2 regions of the Spirosoma jeollabukense genome follow, and region 1 is predicted to be linked to the other one. Evidence: riboswitches for the same ligand, from Rfam matches in the RefSeq annotation. Region 1 holds a riboswitch; the other holds the start of a gene.
The links. Region 1 has a riboswitch for cobalamin ahead of ACYVEA_RS25305 (cobyrinate a,c-diamide synthase). Riboswitches for the same ligand answer to the same signal wherever they lie in the genome.
Positions count from the first base shown of each region.

Region 2: linked by a shared signal. The riboswitch ahead of ACYVEA_RS16400 (TonB-dependent receptor plug domain-containing protein) and the one ahead of ACYVEA_RS25305 (cobyrinate a,c-diamide synthase) in region 1 are both predicted to bind cobalamin.

Region 1 covers NZ_BAAHAD010000008.1:266,125-271,154, reverse strand. Annotated here, with positions in the region: gene cobN (cobaltochelatase subunit CobN) at 1-232, opposite strand, end outside; gene ACYVEA_RS25305 (cobyrinate a,c-diamide synthase) at 237-1,595, opposite strand; cobalamin riboswitch at 1,738-1,942, opposite strand; gene ACYVEA_RS25300 (TonB-dependent receptor domain-containing protein) at 2,245-4,707, shown strand; gene ACYVEA_RS25295 (PepSY-associated TM helix domain-containing protein) at 4,863-5,030, shown strand, end outside.
Region 2 covers NZ_BAAHAD010000003.1:533,167-538,196, reverse strand. Annotated here, with positions in the region: gene ACYVEA_RS16405 (YncE family protein) at 1-27, opposite strand, end outside; gene ACYVEA_RS16400 (TonB-dependent receptor plug domain-containing protein) at 24-1,985, opposite strand; cobalamin riboswitch at 2,063-2,288, opposite strand; gene ACYVEA_RS16395 (SDR family oxidoreductase) at 2,422-3,192, shown strand; gene ACYVEA_RS16390 (sugar phosphate isomerase/epimerase family protein) at 3,189-4,133, opposite strand; one part of gene prfB (peptide chain release factor 2) at 4,304-5,030, opposite strand, start outside.

The DNA of each region.
Region 1 (5,030 bases):
TGGCCAGCGTGCAGGGACCGAGGCAACCGCCTTTGGTCATGTGCACTACGTTCCGGATTTTGCGCCGTAGCCATTCCGTTTTGTACAGATCGACCGGCACGGCGGCAAAACCCCGATCCGTTCGGCCGCAGCAACAGGCATTATAGCAATAGGACAAATGCCCCCGTCGCTGAACAAGATTAATGGCTTTTCCGTCGGGCCGCATCACCCGCTGGCGTTTGATTTCAGTCATACTTTTACATCGTAACGTAACGTTTGTCAACAGATTTGGCCGACAGCAATTGTTGGATAAATTCCGGTTTATCGCCCCAATACACATGCAGATACGAGGCAAAGGTGTTTTGCACTCGGTATAACTTCGTCTCAACGGGCACTCCTTTCGCGTTTGTCACCGATGCGACGGACGGCTGCACGTTACGTTCTTCTAAGGTTGAATAGTGAAATTCATGGCCTTTCAGCGTCAGTTCATCCCACTGAATAATCCGGTAACCGAGTGTCATTCTGGGCGCGAGCATCGACGTAGTGGTATCCAATGCGCCAACCATCGAAAACGAGTTTCCGTCAGCATCCGTAATCGACTGGCCCAGATACATCAGGCCACCGCATTCAGCATAGGCCAACCCGTCCGACTGACAATACGCTCGAATGCTCTCCTGCATGGAAACATTCTGGCTCAAGGCTTCGGCATTAAGTTCGGGGTAGCCGCCGGGTAGGTACAGAAAATCCGTTTGGGGAAGAACCGCATCGTGTAACGGACTGAAAAAAGTAACCTTGCCAAACCGAGTCAGCACGTCTATATTTTGGTGGTACATAAACGTAAATGCCTCATCACGAGCAATGGAAATCCTGATAGGCGCAGCGCGGGGCAACGAACGAGGTACGTATCGAATTGGAGTCAGCTCTGTGCGGGTAATTTCCAGAAGTCGATCGATATCAATGGTTTTTGGAATCGCTTCGGCAATGGTCTGGATAATGGTTTCATAGTGTGTCTCGTCCGAAATATGCAGGCCCAGATGCCGCGACGGAATGGCAAATGCGGGATTGGCCGGAAAATAGCCTAATGCTTCGACGCCCACATCGGCGCAGGCTTCGGCTAAAAAGCGATAATGCGATTCTGTGTTGACGAAGTTGAAAATAGCCCCGACGAGGTTAATGCCTTTGTAGAAATTCTTGAATCCATACAGCAACGGCGCGACTGAATAGGCCATCGCCTTTGCATTGATAACCAGCACAACCGGACTATTCAGTAACTCGGCAATGGCCGCACTGCTCCCCTGCATCCGGTCCGCTCCATCGAACAAACCCATCACCCCTTCCGTCACCGCCACATCGGCAGAACCAGCGTACTGCGCATAAACCTCCGCTACGTGTTGTTCGGCCGCCATGAACGTATCGAGATTGATGCTTGGGGTGCCAGCCGCTGTGGTATGATGCATCTTATCAATGTAATCCGGCCCGCATTTAAACGGCTGTACCCGCAAGCCCCGATTCGCCAAAGCACGTAGCACCCCCAGCGTCAGCGTGGTTTTGCCGGAACCACTGGATGGTGCGGCAATCAGGAAGTGGGATTTGAAGATGGGTTGATCGCTTGTCACCTCAATAAACTGATTTAGGCTGAATCTGGGTTGCTTCCAGCACTAACGAGTGAGAGGACGGACAGGATAGGCGTACCAACGGGCTAAAATGATCCCTGAAGACTAATACCACCCAACTTGACCATGCCTCAAAACGCGAAAGCATTGTCAACAAAAAAAGGCAGGTCTCCTGGCTTGTAACATCTCTGCCAACCTTCCCAGCCCGGCAAATCGGACCAGTGGACGTACCCGGCGATGACTCGCCCCGGCAGAAATTTCAGCGTTACTTACAGTTGCGCGACAGCTCGTGACTCACACACGATTCCCTATTAATTGCAGCGAAGCAAACCCTTCTCTGTTGGAGAAACAAATATAACTATCGGGCGAAGATACCACTTTTGGCGCTATCCACTCAGCAAAACGTAGTAAAGCGTAAACAACCCTTATATAGCTAGTCATCATATCAGCCAACGCTTTCAAGGAATTGCCTGACGGATATAGGAAATTTTATAGCTATCTAGACAATTGGGCCGTCAACTTTGCTGTCAGAAAAAACAAGACAATACAAACTTTCCGTATCACTTTACCTGAAAATCATGCAAACTACTTGCGTGGTTTCCTGTTTATATAGTCATTTGCATTTTTATAATTAGTCTAAATAAGAGTGAAAATGGTTAAGTATTTACAATTCCTGTTGATCGTTGCCACGTTCGTTACCTTTCCTTTACTCACGAATGCCCAGCAAGTGGCTACGGTACGAGGGAAAATCCTGACGTCTGATGGCAACCCGGCGGAGTATGTTACAGTCGTCCTGAAAGGAAAAGGCCAGGGTGCCATTACCAATGGCAAAGGCGAATATGCAATTACCAGGGTAAAAGAGGGTTCATATACAGTGCTGGTTTCGGCGATCGGCCTGCGCTCTGAGGAGAAAACCGTAACGGTTTCCGGAAGGGAAACAGCACCGGTTGATTTTACCTTGTCGGAGAACACGGCTCAGTTGACGGAAGTCATTATTCGGGCGGGTAAACTGAATCGATTTGCGGCTAAAAGCAGCGACGACGTGGGCAAAATGCCTTTGAGAAACCTGGAAAATCCGCAGGTTTATAACACCATCGGCAAAGAATTACTGTCTGAACAGCTGGTCTTTTCGGTGGATGACGCCATGCGGAATGCACCCGGTCTTCAGAAAATGTGGGATGCCACGGGACGCGCGGGCGACGGTGGCAGTTTCTACAATACGCGTGGGTTTATTGTGCAGAGTCAGCTCCGAAACGGGCTTGCCGGTAACGTAACGAGTACCATTGATGCGGCCAATCTGGAAAAACTGGAAGTTATCAAAGGGCCATCGGCTACGTTGTTTGGGAGCACATTGACATCATACGGTGGCTTAATTAACCGCATTACTAAAAAACCATACGACACCTTTGGGGGAGAAATCACCTACGCGGGTGGCAGCTACGGGTTCAACCGGGTGAGCGCCGATGTCAACGCACCTATCGACAAGGCAAAACAGCTACTTTTCCGCCTGAATACGGCCTTCAATTACGAAGGTACGTTCCAGACACAGGGGTTTTCCAGAACCTTCGCCGTGGCGCCAAGCCTGTCGTATAAAGTCAACGATCGCTTAACTCTCCTAGCAGACGCCGAGTTGTTTCAGGGACGTAACATAGGCAAGCAAATTCTCTTCTTTTATTATCCCGCAGCCGCGCTGGGTGCTTCACGGGCCGACCAGCTGAACGTCGATTATCAAAATTCGTACATGGGGAGCGGCCTTGAGCAGACCTCAAGAAGCGTCAATTTATTTGGCAAGGTGACGTACAAAATGTCGTCGACTTTTACCTCGACAACCAATTTTACCCACAGCAGCAGTTTCTCAAACGGTTTTGGTCCTTATTTCTATTTGATGCCCGATGCCGCGATTACCGGCAACGCGGCTGATGCCGGAAAAGCGAACTACCTGGCCCGAGCCGATCAATCGACGAACCATAGCACCAATCGGGTTTTTGAAATCCAGCAGAATTTCAACGGCGATTTCAAAATCGGCGCCATGCGCAACCGCATCGTTTTAGGGCTGGATTACCTACGTATAAATTCGGATCAGCACTTTTTTGGTAGCCAGCTCGACGTCGTGCCCCTCAATGTGCCGGGTTATGATTACAGCCGGTTCAATGGCCCCCGGATGGACTCGCTCTACGCCAGCGGTCCACCCCAGTTTACGTATCCGCTTATCAACAAATCCAATACGTACAGCGCGTTTGTATCGGATGTGCTGAACCTGACGGATCGCTTAAGCATACTGGCAGCATTACGGGTCGATAAGTTTCAGAACCAGGGTGGATCGGTGGGCAGCGACATCGTTACGTCATACAACCAGACCGCTTTATCGCCCAAGTTCGGCCTTGTTTTTCAACCGATTAAAGATCGCGTTTCGCTGTTTGCCAATTACCAGAACAGCTTCAATAACAAGGGCGTCTACAACGCCTACGACGTAACGGCACCGGACAGTATTGCCCGAAAAGTTGCCAAGCTGGAGCAGGCAAACCAGTTTGAAGCGGGGGTTAAACTCGATGCGTTTAGCGGTAAATTGACGACCACGATCAGCTATTACAATATCAAAGTGAAAGACATCCTCCGCACCGATCCTAACCCGCTGGCAGCCGCCCGGTTTGCCCAAACGCAGGATGGAACGCAGTTGAGCAAAGGGATTGAACTGGACGTCATTGCCAACCCGTTCAACGGATTTAATATCATTGCGGGATTCAGCTACAATGATTCCAAACTGGTGAACGCCGATGCTGACGTAGCGGGTCGTCGGCCAACTACTGCCTCCTCGCCTTACCTGGCCAACCTGTGGCTCAGCTACCGGTTGCGTGATTACACAATCAAAGGCCTAGGCTTCGGTTTCGGCGGCAACTACGCCAGCGACAACAAAATCCTGAACAGTGTTAGCCAGGGCGTCTTTATCCTGCCCGCCTACACGGTTTTGAACGCAACCGCTTTTTATGAGCAGAAAAAATTCAGAATCTCGGCAAAGGTGGATAACCTCACCAACCAGCACTACTGGATTGGCTACACGACGATGAATCCGCAAAAACTGAGAAGCGTTGTCGGTAGCATCAGTTATAAGTTTTAAGTAAGTGCCTGTCAAAACCCCTAAACCGCATCGGCGGACCGCCCCTGAAGGGGACTTTGCTTGCGAATAGATAAAGTCCCCTTCAGGGGCGGTCCGCCGATGCGGTTTAGGGGTTTTGACAGATTCTGTATAATCGAAGAGTAAACAAGACTGCCATGAGTACGACAAAAGGAGTTAAAACGTGGTTTCAGATTCACAAATGGACTAGCCTGATTTGCACGGCTTTTCTGCTCATGCTGTGCCTGACGGGCTTACCGTTGATCTTTTCCGAGGAAATTGAGCACCTGGATGGCGCGGCAAAGCTAGCTCCCGCCATGCCCGCC
Region 2 (5,030 bases), on a different contig from region 1:
AATTGATTTTGTCAATTGATTTTTCATCGTGTATTAGTTGGAAAATTAATAATCAAGTTAAGCAGCCCGTTTCGTCCCGGCAGCGCATTTCGCTTCACACTAAACGCTAATGCATCGAATACGTTATTCACCTGTCCCTGAAGCCTGCCAGTTATAGAACCGACTTTCAGCGTACTCTCCAGAATGATATTCGTCAGTACGTTCCCCTTAAAAAACTGGCTATTGTCGAACGTAATATACAGCCGGGAGTTCGCCTGAGTTTGTACCGTCAGGCGCATCGGGCCACGTTGCACATACGTATTGAGTGTGCCGGTGTGCTCCGGTACGTAAGGCAATTGTTTCTCAACCACGTCCTGTGCATACGTATCATAGGCCCGCTTCTGTGACGACCGTGTCAGAGCGTATCCAAGGCGCAAACCCGCCCGCCAACCATTGCGGGCATAGGTAAGCGTAGTAGCCAGTTCGCCACCACGCGCTACGACTAATTGCAGGTTTTCAACGTGATAATTATCCGTAGGATTCCAGTACGTCCAATTGTCTACCCGGTTATGATAGGCAGTTGCTTCGGCGTTCAGGTTAAGGTGATCGGAGAAAACAATAGTTGCAGCTAATCCCGCTTCGGCATTCAGGCCACTTTCAGGAAGCAGGTTCGGATTGCCCAGGTCGATCCAATAGCGCTCGTTGAGCGTTGGTACGCGATAGCTGCGACTCACCGATCCTTTAGCCGTCAACGTAAACAGATCGTGTTGTATAACCTGGTATTCAGCGCCAAGCGATGGCGTAATGGGTGGATTAAAATGCGTTACGAAGGCTTGTCGAAGATTCGCTGAAATTAGCCAGCGAGTCGTCTGGAAACGTAGCAGCGCATATAAATCCCCCCGGTCTTCCTGAATTAACTGGCCGCCGTAGCCATCCGTTCGCGTTCGATAGTGCGACCACTCGCCCCCAACTCTCAAATTTAAGTGACTATTGATTTTAGTCTGCAACAAGCTAAACTCCCGCTCAACTCGGCCAATGAAACGATCCGTTGCCGTATGGCTGGGTTGTGAAAAATCGCCTTTGCCATAATCAATGACGTCACGAATCCACCCCAGGCGCAGGGTTGTCTGATCATTTTCATACGTAGCAAGCAGACGGGCTGACTGCGTACGGGTACGTTCACGAGCAATAGGGTCCTGGGGCGCAAGAGTCAGGTCATTATCGGTTAACCAGGCATTCACTGATAGCTGCTTACCACTTTTGTGCAGAAAATAAAGATCCTGCATGAATCCACGCTGGGCCGTGGCCGATTGTTCCATGAAATAATTGCGCCGTTCGGTATATGGGTAATCATTGTTAAACTTGTTCCGATAGGCAAATGTCTTCCCCGATAATTTCCAGTTCTGGCCCAACACCGAAGCGTATCGCATGCCCACCTGTGTGTTATTGTTTCGAAAGGAAGCCAGTTGCTGGCCAACGGTTACGTTAATACCCGGTTGCCAGACAGGACTGCTACCCAATAGCACACTCCCGCCCACAGCATCGGAGCCAACAACACTGGCTGAAGAACCGTACTGAACCGCCATCCGGTCGAAGCCAGCAACGGGAAGTGTCGAAAAATCCGTTTGGCCAAGGTTTGGCTGGTTGATATTGATGCCATTCCAGAGAACGGCAGTATGGTTGGCCGAGGTACCTCGAAACGAAACCGTCGCTAACTGACCGGGGCCGTAATTTTTAAACGCCAGTGGCGTATTGAACGCCAGCAGATCGGTTAGTGACCCAAATCGAAACTGAAGAAGCGTTGTTGAGTCGATACGTTGTAATTTCTGCCCCGCCAGAAATCGCTCGGGCGCGATGGCCCGCACCGTCACCAACGACAGCGATACAACTTGTCCTGTGTGCGGCTGGTCAGCCACCACCGTATCCGTTTGGGCGTAACTGATACGTCCATATAACAGGCTGACAAACAGACTTAAAACGAACCGCCAAAGGGTTTGCTTTCCCAATATCAATGAAAAATAACTGTACTCCAAAACGCTGGATTACCCAATCACTACGTTGACGCATTTCCTCCGAATGCGTTACTAACTGACAGTTATCGGCAGGTCTCCTGGCTTGTCTCATCGGCTCCGGCCTTCCCACGCTAGACTTAGCGCAGTGGCAATGTAGATTGACCCGATTTTGGTGAGAGACGTACAGTTGCGGGGACAGCTTTGTCATTTCGCCACATCTGTGGTTCGACAACTTCCCTTTTAAGCCACGAAAGCTGCTATGAAACAGTATCAGGCACCGAAAACTCAGGACAAAGGTAGATGAATTCGTGGAGTATTGTCACGTGTTCAGTCAAGAGTATTGATGGAAACCTATGCAACGACGACTATGGTATGATTGCTATTACTATTTTTAGCCTACGCTACGTTTATAGTCATTACCAAAAACTCCATGAATCAATCACTCTGGTCGCTGAGCGGCCAATATGCCCTTGTAACAGGTGGCACAAAAGGCATCGGCGAAGCCATCGTTCGTCAATTTCTCGATCTCGGGGCGGCCGTTTTCATTGTGGCCCGCGATGATGAACGTTTGCAGCAACAATTAACCACGTATCAACAGCAGGGTCATACGGTAGCAGGCCTTGCTGCCGACATCAGCCAACCGGACGTAGCCAATCAGGTTATTGAGGTTGTAAAAGCAACTTGGGGCAGACTGGACATTTTGGTCAACAACGCCGGAACCAACATCCGAAAGCCCACCGTCGATTACAGCTCAGCCGAGTATGAGCACATTTTGAATACGAATCTTCGCTCGGCCTATGAACTGAGTCAGAGAGCCCACCCTCTTTTGAAAGCGTCGGGTAACGGGAAGATTGTTTTTGTTTCGTCGGTATCCGGGCTAGCGCATACTAGCAGTGGTTCGCTTTATGGCATGACCAAAGCCGCGATGCTGCAACTCACGCGTAATCTGGCCGTTGAATGGGCGTCGGATGGCATCCGGGTAAATGCCGTAGCGCCCTGGTACATCAATACACCGCTAGCCACGCCCGTGCTAACGAATCCCGAAAAATTAGCGGGTATCCTGAAACGAACCCCCATGAATCGCATCGGCGAAGCTGATGAAGTGGCCTCTGTCGTGTCTTTTTTGAGTATGCCGGCATCGGGCTACGTCACTGGCCAAACGATTTCTGTGGATGGTGGTTTGATGGCCTGGGCGTTTTAAAGGCCGGCCACCATCTCTTTCATCTTCGTCATGGCCGTTTTCGTGACGGTCATCGCATCCTGCGCATAGTAATTTTTGTTGAATACTTCCAGCGACAGCACAATAGGCTGATCAGTACGTTTGATGAGTTTCAACGTATCGCGAATGGGGGCAACTCCATCACCGGGAAACACCCGGTCGGCATCGGTTATTTTTTCGCGGGTAAAATCGGCGGTGTAATCGTTGACGTGAAATACTTCAATAGCCGGTTTACCCACCAATGGCAAACTAACCGAACCTGAACCGCCTTTGTAGAGATGATAAATATCCAGCAACACCCGAGCCGACGGGTGGCCGCTTTCGATAGCAACAAACATAACTTCTCCCAGGCGACTCAAATTGGGAGAAAAGCCCCATAATTCTAATTGAGGTACAACGCCCGTTTTGTCGCCCAACTCCAGAATAGCCCGGTAGCGTTCGGCAGCTTTATACAAATCGATTTTAGGGCTACCAGGGGTTTGAGCACCTATAGGCGGGGTAGCTACGCGCTTACAACCTACCTCGGCCAGCATCCCCATCTCACCCTTAAGTTGCTCAAGTCCCTTAGTGCGAGCAGCCTCATCGTCTATAATCCAGGGCGCGAAACCTATAGCATTTTCAACCTTTATGCCATTATCCGCCAAAATTTTACGGGCATCTGCCGTAGTAGCTCCGGTTTTCAGATACGTCTGCAATGTCTCAACCCAGATTTCAACCGACCGAAACCCTGCTTTAGAAGCGGCTTCTAACTCCTTTACGAATCCGAGTTTTTGCCCCCGGATTGTGCTCATGTTCAGGCAAAGCGTAAAGGGTGACTGAGCACTTGGCGCAGGCATAGCGTTCAGTGAATTTGGAGAAAGTGCTGCACCAACTGAGGCAGTCAGGGCAGCCAACGTCTGACGACGAGTTATGGATTGAGACATAAACGATAAAAAATTCAGGCGACTATCTAGATTTACACACCTCTGGTAAATCAGAAAATCGCCTAAACCTACTTGCTGTCTTTGGGAAAAGTTGATTGAGCTAATCATCCATAAATAGCTCAATCAACTCTTCTTAATCACGCTAAAGATAGCGTTGATCGTTTAGTCTGTTATTCCTGCTCCAGCAAAAATGCTTTGATGAAGGGATCAATGTCGCCGTCCAGTACGGCTTCTGTATTAGATGTCTGGTAACCGGTGCGATGGTCTTTCACACGCCGGTCATCCAACACATAGGAACGAATTTGCGAGCCCCACTCGATTTTCTGCTTACTAGCTTCCACTTCGGCACGGGCTGCATTACGTTTCTGGACTTCAATCTCATATAATTTAGATTTCAGCAGGCGTATGGCGACTTCTTTGTTTTGTAACTGACTACGTTCCTGCTGACACTCAATAATGAGGCCCGATGGTTTGTGTTTCAACCGTACCGCTGTCTCCACTTTGTTTACGTTTTGACCACCGGCCCCACCCGACCGAAATGTATCCCAGTCAATATCGGCGGGATTCACTTCAATTTCAATGGTATCATCGACCAACGGATACGCATACACCGACGCGAAGGATGTATGCCGACGAGCGTTGGAATCAAACGGGGAGATACGTACCAATCGGTGAACACCATTCTCAGATTTCAGGAATCCATAGGCTAATGGTCCGTCTACTTCAATCGTTGCCGATTTAATACCAGCGGTATCACCATCCTGATAGTCAACCTGTTTCAGCCCGTAACCGTGCTTTTCGGCCCAGCGCATGTACATGCGGTAGAGCATATCGGCCCAGTCCTGGCTTTCGGTACCACCTGCTCCGGCGTTAATTTCGAGAACCGCACTAAGCTGA